Regions from separate parts of the Martinezella sp. CNPSo 3959 genome, predicted to be linked through region 1. Evidence: predicted binding sites of a transcription regulator. Region 1 holds the regulator's gene; each other region holds the start of a gene.
What was found. Region 1 encodes LexA, which represses DNA repair genes until DNA is damaged. Its sites were predicted from a motif close to TGTTCNNNNTGTGTTCNG; they were not measured.
Positions count from the first base shown of each region.

Region 2: AC13RE_RS18705 (DNA recombination protein RmuC) is a predicted target of LexA. The motif match lies at 3,485-3,502, and genes of this name have one in related genera.
Region 3: dinB (DNA polymerase IV) is a predicted target of LexA. The motif match lies at 3,041-3,058, and genes of this name have one in related genera.

Region 1 is NZ_JBXSOV010000001.1:169,551-175,067, forward strand. It holds gene AC13RE_RS00915 (ComEC/Rec2 family competence protein) at 1-2,064, shown strand, start outside; gene lexA (transcriptional repressor LexA) at 2,045-2,767, opposite strand; gene AC13RE_RS00925 (VOC family protein) at 3,186-4,073, shown strand; gene kdsA (3-deoxy-8-phosphooctulonate synthase) at 4,070-4,909, shown strand; gene eno (phosphopyruvate hydratase) at 5,058-5,517, shown strand, end outside.
Region 2 is NZ_JBXSOV010000008.1:210,885-216,401, reverse strand. It holds gene arsC (arsenate reductase (glutaredoxin)) at 1-298, opposite strand, end outside; gene truA (tRNA pseudouridine(38-40) synthase TruA) at 276-1,082, opposite strand; gene fmt (methionyl-tRNA formyltransferase) at 1,082-2,029, opposite strand; gene AC13RE_RS18720 (PIN domain-containing protein) at 2,101-2,520, opposite strand; gene AC13RE_RS18715 (FitA-like ribbon-helix-helix domain-containing protein) at 2,536-2,796, opposite strand; gene def (peptide deformylase) at 2,860-3,375, opposite strand; gene AC13RE_RS18705 (DNA recombination protein RmuC) at 3,562-4,740, shown strand; gene AC13RE_RS18700 (ribokinase) at 4,843-5,517, shown strand, end outside.
Region 3 is NZ_JBXSOV010000017.1:12,159-17,675, forward strand. It holds gene AC13RE_RS25450 (MFS transporter) at 1-743, opposite strand, end outside; gene AC13RE_RS25455 (helix-turn-helix transcriptional regulator) at 857-1,732, shown strand; gene dinB (DNA polymerase IV) at 1,887-3,002, opposite strand; gene AC13RE_RS25465 (hypothetical protein) at 3,370-3,684, shown strand; gene AC13RE_RS25470 (GNAT family N-acetyltransferase) at 3,697-4,257, opposite strand; gene AC13RE_RS25475 (Orn/Lys/Arg family decarboxylase) at 4,278-5,517, opposite strand, start outside.

The DNA of each region.
Region 1 (5,517 bases):
CTGGCCCAGTGGGAAAGTTGGCGGGTTTCCACCGTCATGCTCGACTCGGCCGTGACGACGACCGTGACCGGGCAGATCGAGCGACGGGAATCCTATGACAATGGGCGCTGGCGCTATGTCGTCCGCGTCGAGGCGACGGAAAAACCCTCTATCCGCCGCGCACCCCAGCGGGTTACGGTCTTCGTGCGCAAGCAGGCGGAGTCGTTCGATCTGGGGGATCGGATCCGGGGCAGGGCGCGCCTGACACCTCCGGCCGGACCGGCATTGACGGGTCTTAACGATTTCGCTTTCAGCTCTTATTTCAACGGCATCGGCGCGAATGGCTTTGCCTACGGAACGCCGGAATTATTGTCGCCATCCGGTGACGATGCTGCCGGCTCGTTACTGGATGCGGCCGATATCTGGCTCGCTGGCCTGCGCAACAGCATCGGCGACCGCATCAGGCAAACCTTGCCTGGAGACACCGGCGCCTTTGCAGCAGCACTTGTCACCGATGAGCGACGTGCGATCTCGAAGGATACGACCGAAGCCCTGAGAATTGCCGGCCTGACCCACATCATTGCAATTTCCGGCCTCAACATGGCGCTGTCGGCCGGCATCTTCTATGTCGGTCTGCGCTATTTGTTCAGCCTGTTTCCCGGTGTCGTCCAGGCCTGGCCGACGAAGAAGTTCGCAGCCTTCGGCGCGCTTCTAACGGTAACGGCCTATTACCTCATTTCCGGATTCGGCGTCTCCGCCGAGCGCGCCTTCATCATGATGGCGATCATGCTGGTGGCCGTGCTTTTCGACAGGCCATCCATCAGCTTGCGCAATGTGGCGCTCTCAGCCATCGTCATCCTGGTCTTGTCACCGTCTCAGGTACTCGGTCCGAGTTTCCAGATGTCTTACGCCGCAACGCTGGCGCTGGTATCAGGCTATTCGCTCTGGAAACGACGGCGGCATCGCGAAAACATCCTGCCGCGCATCCGTCTGTTAAGTCCGCTACTGTTCGTCACACGCTTCTTTGGAGGCGTGATGTCGACCTCGTTCATCGGCGGTGCGTCGACGGCCATCTTCTCGATCGAGCACTTTCACCGGTTGGCGACATATGGACTTGCTGCCAACCTTGCGGCCATGCCCGTCGTCTCTTTCATCGTCATGCCCTTCGGTATGATGGCGATGCTGCTGATGCCTTTCGGAATCGATGGACCGTTCTGGAAAGTCACCGGAGAGGGACTGGAGCTTGTGATCGCTATTGCAAAAACGGTGGCTGGGTGGGGAGGTGATATCACTTTCGGCCGCCAGCCCAGCTGGCTGATGCCGACTTTCATCGCCGGCTTCCTGATCATGAGCATGTTGCGGACCCGGCTTCGCCATCTGGGCCTGTTGCTGCTGCTGTCATCTGTCGGTGTGGCCGCGTTCGGCTCTGGTGTGCCGAAGCCGGATCTGATGATCTCGGAAGATGGTATTCTGGTTGCCTTGCGCCAGGATGATATCCTCGCCACCAATCGCGAGAGACCGCAGGCCTTCATCTTCGAGCAATGGCAAAAAGCACTGGTCGCAGCCGAACATCAACCGCCGACCATGCTTCCGACCGATAGCCGGCTTCCGCAGATCAGCAAGACGGATCGGCACAAGCGACTAAGTAACGAGGAGGAGAAGGCGGTCCGCACCGCAATGGAAGAAGCTTTGGACCGCACCATGCAAGGCAGCTTTGCCTGTCAGAAGGGAGCATGGTGTGTCGCCATGCTCGAAAACGGCGCGATATTGGTCACCATCGAGAACGCGGCCTATCTGCCCGCGGCTTGCGACACCGGGAGCATTGTCGTGACGCCAATCCGGCTGCGGCTGGATCATTGCCGTTCCGGAGCAACGCTCATAACCGGTGCGACATTGCGCAAAACCGGCTCCATTGAAATGGTGCTTACCTCAGACACACCCATTATATCCGCCGCATTCAATAACCCGCAGCGCCCATGGACCAGGCATCGAACCTATGATTGGCGCACCGGCAAATTCGACGCGCCAATTGCAAAGGCGCCGCCAGTCCCGGACAATTCACCGGTCAGTGATAGCGACGAATAAGGCCGACGAGCTTGCCCTGAACCTTGACGCGATCTGGCCCGAAGATGCGGGTTTCATAGGCTGGGTTCGCGGCTTCCAGCGCGATGGAGGCACCCTTGCGACGGAAGCGCTTCAAGGTAGCTTCTTCATCGTCGACGAGTGCAACGACGATATCGCCGGGATTGGCCGTGGTCGAATTGCGGATAATGACCGTATCGCCGTCGAAAATTCCGGCGTCGATCATCGAATCCCCTCGAACTTCAAGCGCATAATGTTCGCCGGAGCCGAGCATGTCGGCGGGAACGGTAATGTCGTGCGTATTGTTCTGGATGGCCGAGATCGGAACGCCGGCTGCGATGCGACCCATCACCGGTACGGACGCCGAGCCGTTGTGATCGTCATTTGCCACCTTCGACGGAGCGGGCGGGGCAACGGGCTGCGGCTTGCCGAGGCTGCCCTCGATGACGCTCGGCGAAAAGCCGCGACGCGGCTGAAGGCTGGGATTATAAGCATCCGGGAGCTTGATGACTTCGAGAGCCCTGGCCCTGTTCGGCAGCCGGCGGATAAAGCCGCGCTCCTCCAGCGCCGTGATCAGACGATGGATACCGGATTTGGATGCCAAATCCAATGCATCCTTCATCTCGTCGAAGGACGGCGGAACACCGGATTCCTTCATGCGTTCGTGAATGAAGAGAAGCAGTTCCTGCTGCTTGCGCGTCAACATCGTCTTGGAACCCCAGAATCAAGAAAAGCCGTGAAACAAATCCAGAACGGACACTATATGTTCCATATGTGTTCCGCAAGTGCTTAAATTTCGGTAAAGCCTTGTAGTGTCAGTTAAATAATTACGACTTACGAATGGGTCGGCTTAGGATGTTGAGACGTTATATAGGCCGCAACCATTTGAAAAATATAGAAAATATCGCCATTTCCGTTCTCGGGCTTTGCTGCTCGGTCGGCGTATTCAAGAAGCGGATCCATATTGGACGTCATTGGCCACACGCGTTGACGGTAAGAATCAGCAATCACGTTTGTGAGATTGCTTTCGGTCCTGTCCCTGTGCGTTGAGTGTTCCATGCTCCTATCTTGAATTACGCGGGGGAAGGGCGCAAATCTGCTGCCAAAGGCAGATAGGAGGAACCATGATTTCGTCACCGCACCCGCTGGATCATCTCGTGCTGCCGACCGTCAATATCGCTCTGGCGCGCGAACGCCTCGGCAAGCTCGGTTTCACGGTGGCTCCGGATGCGCGTCATCCCTTTGGCACGCAGAACGCCTGCGTCTTCTTTGCCGATAAAACCTATCTCGAACCCCTGAGCGTGGCATCTCCGGAGCAGTGCGAGAAGAGCATTTTGGACGGCAATGTTTTCGTCGCGCGCGATCAGGCTTATCGTTTCCGGGTGGGGGAAGATGGTTTTTCGGCCGTGGTGTTCGGCACGGATGATGCGGTGGCGGATGACGAGCGCTTCAACGCGGCGGCGATTTCCGCTGGGCGAATGCTGGATTTTTCCCGTCCGATGAAGATGCCGGACGGAACGGAAACCACGGCCGGCTTTCGTCTCGCCTTTGCCGCTGATCTGCGCGCGCCAGACTTTCTCGCCTTCTGCTGTCAGCGCATCAATCCGCTGCCGGCTGACCGCAGCGTGCTTGAGCGTCACGAGAACGGCGTGACCGGCATTGCGCGGGTAGCGCTTTGCGCGCCGCAACCGGCCGTCTATCGCCGCTTCTTCGAAGACGTTGTCGGCAGCCCGCAAATAACGGAGCATTCCTTCGGCTTGACCATCAAGGCGGCCAACGCCGATCTGGAGATTTTGACGCCGGAAGGCATGGAGGCGTTCTATGATCTGCCTGTTCGCACGACTGATCCGGGGCTCAGGGCGCGGGCAATCCTTTTCAAAACACGCGATCTTTCCGTGACATCGTCGCATTTCACTGCTAACGGCGTCACCTATACGCGTAAGAACAATCGTCTATTGGCGAGGTTGGCGCCCGGTCAGGGCGCATTGTTCGCCTTTGAGGAGACAAAATGAGCACAAATTCCGAAGTCACCGTCGGCGAGGGTGCCTCCAAGGTCCTTTTTTCCAATACTGCAAAGCTGTCGCTGATCGCCGGCCCCTGTCAGATGGAAAGCCGCGATCATGCCTTTATGATTGCCGGCGTGCTGAAGGAACTCTGCGGCAAGCTCGGCATCGGCCTTATCTACAAGTCCTCCTTCGACAAGGCGAACCGCACATCGCTGTCGGGCAAGCGCGGCATCGGCCTGGAGAAGGCCTTGGAAATTTTTGCCGACCTCAAGAAGGAATATGGCTTTCCCGTCCTGACCGACATCCACACGGAAGAGCAGTGCGCCATCGTTGCCAAGACGGTCGATATCCTGCAGATCCCGGCCTTCCTGTCGCGCCAGACAGACCTTCTGGTTGCCGCTGCCAAGACTGGCCGCGTGGTCAACGTCAAGAAAGGCCAGTTCCTGGCGCCATGGGATATGAAGAACGTGCTTGCCAAGCTGAACGAAAGCGGCAATCCGAATATTCTTCTTTGCGAGCGCGGCGCCTCCTTTGGCTATAATACGCTGGTCTCGGATATGCGCTCGCTGCCGATCATGGCGGCGATGGGCGCGCCCGTCATCTTCGACGCGACCCATTCCGTGCAGCAGCCAGGCGGGCAGGGCGGTTCGACCGGCGGCGATCGCCGGTTCGTCGAGACGCTGGCACGCGCCGCGGTCGCTGTCGGCGTCGCCGGTGTTTTTGTCGAGACACATGAGGACCCGGACAATGCACCGTCCGATGGCCCGAACATGGTCTATCTGAAGGATATGCCGCGGCTTCTGGAAAAGCTGCTGGCCTTCGACGCTATCGCCAAGGCCTGAAACGTAGCCGGCATTCAACAGGCTGACATGAACTTGCGTTACGGGCCTGTAGGAGTGCCAAATCGCGGCGCGGATCGCCATTGAAATTTCCGCGCCTTCGATTAAGACGATTTAAATCGATTTATAAACCAGCGAGCAGGGAGCTATCATGACCGCAATCACCGACATTATCGCCCGCGAGATTCTCGACAGCCGTGGCAATCCGACCGTTGAAGTCGATGTCTACCTCGAAGACGGCAGCTTGGGCCGCGCGGCGGTTCCGTCGGGTGCGTCGACCGGCGCACATGAAGCCGTCGAGCTTCGCGATGGCGGCAAGCGCTACCATGGCAAGGGTGTCGAGAAGGCCGTCGAAGCCGTCAATTCGGAAATCTTCGATGCGATCGGCGGCATGGATGCCGAAAACCAGATCCAGCTCGACAACATCATGATCGAGCTCGATGGCACGCCGAACAAGTCGCGCCTTGGCGCCAATGCCATCCTCGGCGTCTCGCTCGCCGTTGCCAAGGCTGCTGCCCAGAGTGCCAACCTGCCGCTCTACCGTTATGTCGGCGGCGCTCACGCCCGCCTGCTGCCGGTTCCGATGATGAACATCATCAACGGTGGCGCTC
Region 2 (5,517 bases), on a different contig from region 1:
TGTCTGTCACGACGATCGGGCGGTTGATCAGGATCGGGTGCTCAATCATCCGGTCAAGCAGTTGATCCTCGGTAAGATCGGGATTGCCAAGGCCGAGTTCGTCATAGGGCGTTCCCTTCTGCCTGATAATATCGCGAGCCCTCAGGCCCATGGCGGATATGAGTCCCGCCAGCTGTTCCCGGCTGGGCGGGTTCTTCAGGTACTCGATGACAACGGGTTCCTCGCCAGATTGGCGGATCATCGCCAGCGTATTGCGCGACGTGCCGCAGGCTGGGTTATGATAGATCGTCACCGACATCGATATCCTCCCCTTCGCCGCCGGCCAAACCGGCGCCGTCACGATAATCCACCTGCATGAAATAGAGCCCATCCGGCGGGGCGACAGGACCGCAGGCCTTGCGATCCTTTGCCTCGAGCGCCGCGCGCACATCGTCGGGCGTCCACTTGCCCTCGCCCGCGAGCTTCAGCGTACCGGCAAAGGAACGGATCTGATTGTGCAAGAAGCTTTGCGCCGTGGCGCGGATCTCGATGAGCTCGCCGCTGCGGGTCACATCCAGCCGGTCGAGCGTGCGCACCGGGCTGTTTGCCTGGCAATGCGCCGAGCGAAAGGTGGTGAAATCATGCCGCCCCACAAGGGTCTGGGCCGCGGCATGCATGACCTCGTGATCTATATCCTTCGGCACCCACCAGGCACGTCCGGCTTCCAATGCAAGCGGCGCACGACGGGCGATAATGCGATAGAGATAGTGGCGACGGATGGCTGAAAAGCGCGCATCGAAGCTTTGGTCGACCTCGACGATATCGAGAATAGCAATACGGTTCCCGGCAAGCCTCAGATGGGCATTGAGCGCATTGCGCAGCGTATAGACCTTCCATTCCTTCGAGAGATCGGCATGCATGACCTGCCCCATGGCATGCACGCCGGAATCGGTGCGTCCCGCGCCGCGGATCGAAACGGTCTCGCCGGTCAAGGACAGGATGGCGCCTTCGATTGCGCCCTGCACGGAGGGGCCGTTTTCCTGACGCTGCCAGCCGACATAGGGAATGCCGTCATATTCGACGGTCATCTTGTAACGCGGCATCAGGCTTGCTCCGAGGCGAGCACGGTGCCCGGCGCGATCGGCGTGCCGCGCAGGAAATCGGCGGCCGCCAGCGGTTTGCCACCGGCCTTTTGCAGTTTGGTCAGTCTGACCGCGCCGGAAGCGCAGGCAATGACAAGATCATCCGTCAGAACGTGACCCGAGGCTCCGTTGCCCTCGGCCAATTCAGAGCCTAACACCTTGATACGCTCTGGCCTGCCGGCGATTTCGGCCTCGAACCAGGCGCCGGGAAAGGGCGACAGGCCACGGATATGATTATGGACATCGGCTGCCGGCCTGCCGAAATCGATACGGGTTTCACCCTTGTCGATCTTTGCGGCATAAAGAACGCCTTCGGGCGGCTGAGCGGTCAGCGATAGTTCATCATGCTCCAGCTTGTTCATCGCTTCGGCCATGGCCTTTGCGCCGACGAGCATAAGCCTGTCATGCAGTTCGCCCGCAGTCATGGTGTCGCCGATCTCGACTTCGCGTGTCAGCGCGACCGGACCGGTATCCAGCCCCTTGTCCATCTTCATCACCATCATGCCGGTTTTTTTGTCGCCGGCCATGATCGCTCGCTGGATGGGAGCGGCGCCGCGCCAGCGCGGCAGCAGCGAAGCATGACCGTTGTAGCAGCCGAGACGCGTGCCTGACAGAATCGCTTCCGGCAATAAGAGGCCGTAAGCTACGACGACAGCGACGTCGGCATCCAGATCGCGAAAACGCTGGCGTTCATCGGGATCCTTGAAATTGACGGGCGTGAAAACCGGCAGGCCCAGCAATTCGGCCGCCTGATGCACCGGCGATTTCTGCAGGTCGAGCCCTCGCCGCCCGCCGGGACGCGGTGGCTGCGTATAAACGGCACGAATCTTGTGGCCGGCATCGATTAGGGACCGCAATGTCGGCACGGAGAATTCGGGCGTTCCCATAAAGATGATGTTAAGCGACATGCGATCCATCCGGCTAAGATATCAGATTTAGAATGACCCAGCGGCCGCGGTACATGCCATCGAGTCCAATGCTAGCCGCCTTCAAACGGGTTTACGAGCTTGAGATCAAGCCCCTCGAAGTCTTTTGTATTGCGCGTCGCCAATGTCGCATCGCTCGCAAGGCAGATGGCGGCGATCATGGCATCCTTCGTTTCCATCCTTCGCCCAATCTTGTGGCGCTGAGCGGAGATTAATCCGTATTGATGGGCTGCGTTGCTCGAAAATCCCAGAACGCGGCCCGAAAACTCTGCCTCTATCGCATCCAGTTCCGCGACCAGTGCCGCCTTGCGCTTCCCGTCAGCCAGGAGTTCCAGTCCAAACCTAATCTCGCCGATGGTGATGGTGGTCAGAAAAACGGCCTCGACGGCGAAGCTATCCAGCCAGGATAATATGCGCTCGCTATGCAGCCGCCCTTGCAACTCCGATACGACATTTGTGTCCAGAACGATCATGCGCAGGCCAGAGCACTATTCGAAATGGGGCGGATCGCGATCCGGCGCATTCCGAAAAGCATTGATTGCCTCGATTTCCTCTTCGCTGAGCTTTTCTGCGCCAAGAATTGCTCTCAACCCCTCCCCCGCCGAGTTGCTCCCACCCTGCTGGCGTCCAAGCGATTGACGCAGTAGTTCGATCGCCTCATCCGAGAGGCTGCGGCCATGCCTGCTGGCATTGGCCTGCAACTGCTTCTTCAAGCTGTCGTCGATGCCGCGCAGCAACAGATCACTCATTCGCGCCTCCTATGATATCAATGATATCATAGGAGCTTGAAGCCGATCTTTCAATGTCTGGGATCAGAGAGCCTTGGACTTCGCGGCTTTGGTAAATTTCTTGATCACCATCTCCCGCTTCAAGCGCGAGATATAGTCGATGAAGAGCACGCCGTTCAGATGGTCGATCTCGTGCTGCACGCAGGTCGCAAGCAGGCCGTCGGCCTCGGTGAGCTGCTCCTTGCCGTTGCGGTCCAGATGCTTGACGGTGACGCGCGCCGGGCGCTCCACCTCTGCATAATAATCCGGAATGGAGAGGCAGCCTTCCTCATAGACCGAACGTTCATCCGAAGACGCGACGATCTCCGGATTGATGAAGACGAGTGGCGTTTTCTCTTCGCCCTCGCGCGCGACGTCGATGACGAGCATGCGGCGGGGAACGCCGATCTGGATCGCAGCAAGGCCAATGCCCGGCGCGTCATACATGGTTTCCAGCATGTCGTCGGCGAGGCGCTGAATTTCGGTATCGATCTGCTCGATGGGCTTGGAAGCCTGGCGGAGCAGCGGATCGGGCAAAATGATGAGTGGCTTGATCGTCATGACGTTTCCCATAACGCATCTTGTTGTGCGATGGAATCGCCAAGATGGCGGTGAGACAGTGTTTTTTCAACGAGGGCCATCTGGATCAGCGCAAATGATCCAGAAATTATGTTCACGTTTTGATCTGGATATTCGCGATGGTTTTGTTATGGTGCCCATAAGAACTTCATCAGCGCGCCAGGTTTCATGTCTTTCATCATCTTCGGCCAAGCCATTTCCACCGTCCAAGTTCTGACCGGCCTCGTCATCCTGCTTGCGATCGCAGTGATCGTCCTTTTCGTCCGCGGCAAGGCACGCGCGGAAGACGACGCGCTCGACGCCGAGCATACGATGGCGGCGCTGCTACGGTCGCAGGCGGAGATGCAGGGACGGCTCGCCACCATGGCCGAAGTCTTCGGCTCCAGACAGGCCGAGCTCAATCAAGCCATCGGCCAGCGCCTCGACGGCATGTCGCAGCGGGTGACGGCGACGATCGGCGAGCAGACGCGCTCGACCCATGAAAACCTGCGCCGCCTGCAGGAACGGCTCGCCGTCATCGATGCCGCCCAGACCAATATCCAGACGCTGGCGAAGGATGTGGTCGGCTTGCAGGCCATCCTTTCCAACAAGCAGACGCGTGGCGCCTTCGGCCAGGCACGCATGGAAACCATCATCGCCGATGGGCTGCCGATGGGCGCCTATGCATTCCAGGCGACGCTATCGAACGGCTCACGGCCTGACTGTACCGTTCGCATGCCGAACGGTTCGCCACCGCTTGTGATCGACGCGAAATTTCCGCTGGAAGCCTGGAATGCCATTCGCGCTGCTGCCAACCCCGAACACGGAAAGGTCGCCGCACAGCAGTTCCGCCGGGATCTGGAACTGCATATCCGCGATATCTCGGAAAAATATCTGATCCCCGGCGAGACGCAGGATACGGCCTTTCTCTTCGTGCCGTCCGAGTCGATCTTTGCAGAGATCCACGAGAATTTCGAGACGATCGTGCAGAAGGCCCAGCGCACGCGCATCGTCATCGTCTCACCCTCGCTGCTGATGTTGTCGATCCAGGTCATCCAAGCTGTCCTGAAGGATCAACGCATGCGCGAGCAGGCCCATGTGATCCAGAGCGAAGTGGCGCATCTGATGGATGACCTCTCGCGCCTCGATGAACGCGTGCGCAAGCTGCAGGGGCATTTCGCCATGGCGCAGAAGGATGTCGACATGATCGTCACCTCTGCCGACAAGCTGGCGAGGCGCGGCGAGCGGATAGAGGCGCTGGAATTCGAGGCAGCGAAAGAGCCTGCCAAGGCGCGCGCGGAAGAACGGCCCAAGCCTGTCGACAACCGCACAAGCCAACTCAAGCTCAGGGTAGTTGACGAAGACTGATCGCTTCGGCAGTGTCGCGCCCACTCGATGCATGATCCGAAAAGACAAAGGCAGCCTTCTGGGCAGGATCATGCAGGCGCAACACCCAGGGCAGGACATTGCATGATCACTATTTTCGGCTCCATCAATATGGACCTCATCGCCACCACGGATCGTTTGCCGAAGCCGGGCGAAACGGTTGCCGGCAACGGCTTTTCCACGGCCGCCGGCGGCAAGGGCGCCAACCAGGCGCTGGCCGCGCGCCGCGCCGGCGCAACGGTCCGCCTCAGCGGGGCGGTCGGCAATGATGCCTTCGCGGAGCCCGCTCTTGCCTTGCTCGATACGGCAGGGACCGATCTTTCCACCGTCCGGCGTGTATCCGAAGCGACGGGCACGGCTCTCATCCTTGTGGGGGGTGACGGCGAGAACATGATCGCCGTTGTGCCGGGCGCCAATGGTACGAACACCGCCGAACACGCAGAGGCCGCCGTTGCTGCTCTGAATGCCGGCGATACGCTGATGCTTCAGCTCGAAATTCCGGTCGCGGCCGTCGAGATGGCGCTGAACGCCGCGAAAGCAAAGAGTGTGCGCACCGTGCTCAATCTGGCGCCGCTGATCCCGGAAGCTGCCCGCCTCGGCCGCCTTGCCGATATCGTCATCGCAAACGAAACCGAATTCGAAAGACTGGCCGGCCAGGACAACATGTCGGCTTCCGAGCGCGAGGCAGCCCTGGTTCGCCTACATGGTGAAACCGGCCAGACGCTGATCGTCACGCTTGGCGGCGATGGTGTCATCGCC
Region 3 (5,517 bases), on a different contig from region 1:
CGCCAAAGGAGTGCCACCAGTGGCAGGATCGGCACGAAGCCGAGCAGGCAAAGCCAATTCCAGTGGAGCGACGGGCCTAGCGCGGTCGGCAGCAGAACCGACAAAGTCAGCAGCGCCAGCGTTATCATGCCCGACCAGTCGACCGGAACTCTGCCTTGGCCACGCGTTTCGGGAACATGGCGCCATACGCTGACCAGGATCAGGATGCAGACCGGTAGGTTGATGAGGAAGATACTGCGCCATCCGGAGCCGGCAATATTGGCAGAGATCAGGAAGCCGCCAAGAACCTGGCCGACGATGAAGGCGATGCCGCCAATTGCACTGTAAAGCGAAACGGCGCGGGCGTGATCGCGTCCGGTCAAGCTGACATGGATGGTTGCCAGCACCTGAGGCACCATGAGTGCTGCGGCGATCCCCTGCAGCGCGCGCGCAACGATGAGGAAGGTGACTGATGTCGCCACCCCGCATAGCAGCGAGGCGAGGCAGAACAACAGCACGGCGAGGCCGAACATGCGCCTGCGGCCGAAATTGTCGCCGAGGCGCGCACCCATTGCCAGGCAGACGGCAAAGGCGACGCCATAGGCGGCGACGAAAAGCTCAAGTTCAGTCTCGCCGGCATGCAGCGAGGCCGAGATGGCGGCAAGGCCGACATTGATGATGGAAAAATCGAGCTGCAGCAGCAATTGCCCGGCCAGCAGGATCAGCAGGCCGAATTGGCCAAGCCGGATTGGTGCGGAAGACATGGGGGACCTCAAAGTATTTTCAAAACTGAGTCCACAGCGTTTTACACCCATGTTAAACTGGTACAAGATACCTGTTTAGACTGGTATAAGAAGTGTCAGGCTGGAGAATGGAAATGCACGGCACGCTCGATATTAGCTCCAATCAGATCCTTTCGCGGGCACAGGAACTTGGCGAGATGTTGCGAAGGCGGCGGGAAACCCTCGACCCGCAAAGATTGGGACTCGGTCGAGCGGGACGGATTCGTACACCCGGATTGCGGCGGGAAGAAGTGGCGTCACGCGCCGATATCGGCATCACCTGGTACACCAAGCTGGAGCAGGGCCGCCCGATCCGCGTGTCGCCGCGCGTACTGCTCTCCGTCGCGCATGCTTTGGAATTCAACGAAGTCGAAACGGAGCACCTGTTCAGATTGGCCAATCTGCCGGTTCCGCCCCGGCTCGAAAATCCCCGCGTCTGCGAGCCGCTCACCGAGGCAAGCCAGCGCATTCTCGATCATCTCTGTCCTTATCCGGCTCTTATCCAGACGAAACGGTACAATATACGCGGCTTCAACGAGGCCTATCGCCGTCTCGTCGGCGTCGATCTCGATGCCCTTCCGCCTGAAGACCGGAACTGCATCTATCTGTCCCTCGTCAATCCTGCCTGGCGTGCAAGCCAGGCCGATCCCGACGAGATGCTGGCCAATATGGCAGCGCTGTTTCGTGCCTCTATGGCCGAGCATCTCGATGACCCGAGCTGGGAGCGGCAATTGGAACGCTATATGAGCGCTTCCGATCAGTTCCGCATCGTATGGGATCGCTATCAGCTCAAGGGCATCGAGAATACCGTGAAGCGTTTTCGGCTGGCGGATGGCACGGTCCTGCCGCTGCAATCCAACAATTGGTGGGCAAGCCCCAGCAATGACGACCGCATGATCGTCTACACACCTGTCGACGAAGCCGGGGCGGAGAAGCTGAACGCGATGATGAAGCGCAAGCGGTCTTGCTGAGCGGCGTTGCCGGTAGATCATGAAGGGAACCCGATGCGTAATCAGGTGCCGGCGACGGCGCGTCCTGTCCTGGCTGAGCCTCAATCGGCTCTACGGTCCCTCGACCAAGGGAATGCCGAGCGCGGCCAGATGGCGGATGGGAGGTTATCATCTCTCAGATGCCGAGATCGAGCTGAGGCTGTGATCTCCCATCTTCGGCCTCTTCGTTCGTCAAAGACGAAAGCGTGATGCCAAGCAGCCGGATCGGCCGCGCGAACGGATGGACGGTTGCCAGAAGCGCCGACGCTGTCTCAAGAACAGCGGCGCCGTCTGCGAGCGGCAGGGAGCTTGTCCGACTGCGGGTTGCTTGGGTGAAGTCCGAATATTTGATCTTCACGGTCACCGTTTTGGCGCTGAAGCCACCTGTTTCGCAGTAGCGCCAGACCTTCTGTGCTAAGGGCCGCAGCTCCGCCGTCGCCAGCTCGAGATCGTCGATATCCACAGCGAACGTATCTTCCGCGCCAATGGATTTACGGATACGGTCGGGCTTTACCTGGCGCTCGTCAATGCCGCGGGCAATGCCGTAGAAATAAGGCCCCGCCTTTCCAAAATGCTCCTGCAGGAAGGCGAGGGATTTCGACTTCAGGTCTAGCCCTGTTTCGATCCCGTATTTGTGCATGCGCTCGGCTGTCGCCGGCCCGACGCCATGGAATTTCTTGACGGGAAGCGTTTCGACGAAGGCTGGCCCGTTCTTCGGCGTGATGACGGCCTGGCCGTTGGGCTTGTTGAGGTCGCTTGCCATTTTGGCGAGGAACTTGTTGTAGGAAATGCCGGCAGAAGCATTGAGACCAGTGACCTGCTTGATCTTGGCCCGGATCTCGAGCGCGATCTCAGTGGCGATTTCCATGCCCTTGTTGTTCTGGGTGACGTCGAGATAGGCCTCGTCAAGCGACAGCGGCTCGATCATCGAAGTATATTCGGCGAAGATTTCGCGGATCTGCTGCGACACTGCCCTGTAGACGTCGAAGCGTGGCGGCACGAAAATCAGGTCCGGGCATTTGCGTTTTGCCGTGACAGAAGGCATTGCCGAGTGAACGCCGAAGGCGCGGGCCTCGTAGCTTGCGGCCGCGACGACGCCGCGCGCCGCAGACCCGCCGACCGCAAGCGGCTTGCCGCGCAGCTCGGGATTGTCTCGCTGTTCAACCGACGCATAGAATGCATCCATATCGACATGGATGATCTTCCGAACAGGGTTTGTGTTGGTGTCGTTCATGGCGATCTCGGTCATCATGCTGCAGGTTCAAGCATGGACCCTTCAATTGCAGAATCTGAAACAAATACAGAACATATCATCCCTGATCACGATATCAAACCGGCTCCTTTGCCGTGCCGGAGAGACGGGGGAAAATCGCTCTGTGACAGTCATTCGCAAGTGCCACCTTGAGATGCCTTCGAGGCTTCTTATCTGTTGTCCGTCCCCCAATACGGAGCCTCAAGATGGGCCAAATCGCAACCGAACCCCTTTCCGACCTGCTGATGGAAATCCTTCCGCCCGAGCATGACGAGGAATCTCGATCTAACGGAACCGCGTGCTTATGCTGCCGACGGCTACGATCGGCGCGGAAGATGGATGAGGACGGCTGCGGCATATGTGACGAATGCCTGGCGCCATGACCGAAGATGCGCTGCTGGCGTCCGAATTGTCGGAATTCGAACATGCGCTTGCGAAGCTGTCTGACGGTTATTCGGAGGGGCGTTTTCAAGATCGCCTCTGGGGTGTGACGGTCAAGCGATCGGCTGACGGGAAACGGATCTGGCTCTATGGCGAGGAGCTTGGCGGGACCGATGTCGTCAGTTTCAATCTCTATGTGCTCTCGGGAGCCAGCCTCAACCTCAAGCCTTGCGAAATGTCCTCGTCGAAGGTCGTGGATTTCGTGCTGGGTTTCAGGCCAGCTCAAACGCAGCCGGTATAAGCCCCCTTTGCTTCAGCGGGTGGAGAGCGGCGGCGGAGGCGGCTGCGTGGTGGAGCCGGGACCGAGCGAGCGCTGGACCATCACGGTATCGGCCCAGCGACCGTAACGATAGGCAACAGCCGGGAGCAGGCCGACGCGAACGAAGCCGAAGCGTTCGTGCAAGGCCAGCGACGCCGCGTTGTCGGCGTCGATATAGCCGATCATCTGCCGGAAACCGGCCGCTGCGCAAGCGTCGATCAGCCCGCGCATCAGCAGGCTGCCGACACCCTGGCCAACATGGTCGTGATGCACATAGATCGAATGCTTGACGGTGTAGCGATAGGCAGGGCGCTTACGAAACAATACCACATAGGCATAGCCGACGACCTTCTCACCCTCGATCGCAACGACATGTGGGAAGCGTTTGTCCTTCAAATTCTTGCGCCGTTCGCGCAGATCGTCCGGCTGCGGCGTGTCGCTATCATCAACCCCAGCCTCGACGCCGCGGTGAATATGGCGGCGATAGATTGCCAGCATGGCATCGACGTCGCTCTCCCGGGACGGACGAACGATGATTGTTTTATCCTGCTTCATGACCAATCCGAATTTCCAGCCTATTCCGCGACGACGTAGGTATAGAGCCGGATTTTGCCGGCTGCATCGATCTCGCGATAGAGGCCTTGAATCTCCACCTCGAAACCGGGGAAGGTGTTGAAGCAGGTTTCAAACATCTTGAGATAGTCGATCATGGGTTTTGCCTGCTCCGTCAGGCGCTCGCCCGGCACGATCGTCGCGATACCCGGAGGATAGACGACGAAGGGTGTCGTTGCGATGCGGCCGGCGATAGCGTCGATCGGCAGATAGTCGACATCGTTGCGAACGAGGCAGCGCGCAGCATCATGCGGCGACATGGCGATCGGCGGCAGGTGTTCGGCGGAAAACTGTTTTGTCTGCAGGGCGCTCACATCGGCCTGGCGGAAGAAATTGTGCATTTCAGCGCAAAGATCGCGCAGGCGCACGCCTGCATAGCGGCCTGGACGGCGGCGATAGAATTCCGGGATTGCTTCTTCCAGCAGCGCATTGTCGTCATGAAGCTTCTTGAAGGCGACAAGGCCGCTGATCAACGTGCCGGCCTTGCTGGCTTCGACACCGGGGGTAAGGAGGAAGAGCAGCGAATTGAGATCGTTCTTTTCCGCGACGATACGGTTTTCGCGCAGATATTGCGCGACCACGGGTGCCGGTATGCCGTGTTCCGTGTATTTCCCCGTTCGGCGATCAAAGCCCGGTGTCAGCAGGGTAAGCTTGTTCGGGTCTGTCATGGCAAAGCCCGGTTCCATACCGGAAAAGCCGTGCCATGCCGCATCGGGCGTCAGGTGCCAGAAGGCGGGATTGGTGGCGAGTTGGTCGGTCGCGACGCTTTCCCACGACACGTCATGCACGGCGCCTGGGCTCGACACATCCGGGATCGCGACCCGATCCGGCACGAAAGGCTCGAAGAACCAGCGACGTTCCTGACGATGCTCCTTCTCCTCGAATTCGCGGCGCACGGCACGGATTTTCTTGCGCAGTTCGATGCCGAGACGGATCGTGTCGTCCCAGAGCACTTCGCCCGAGCGGCCCTTCATCATCTGCGCGCCGACGTCGAGCGAGGCAAACAGCGGATAGAAGGGCGAGGTCGAAGCGTGCTGCATGAAGCTTTCGTTGAAGCGCCGGTGCTCTACGCGGCGCTTCTGGCCGGTGATGTGCCTATCCTTCATGTGGATCTGCGAGGCCTGCGAGAAGCTTGCCAGCTGCTTATGGGTGGATTGGGTGGCGATGATACCAGGCGCATCCGGGCCGAGGTCGGAAAGACCC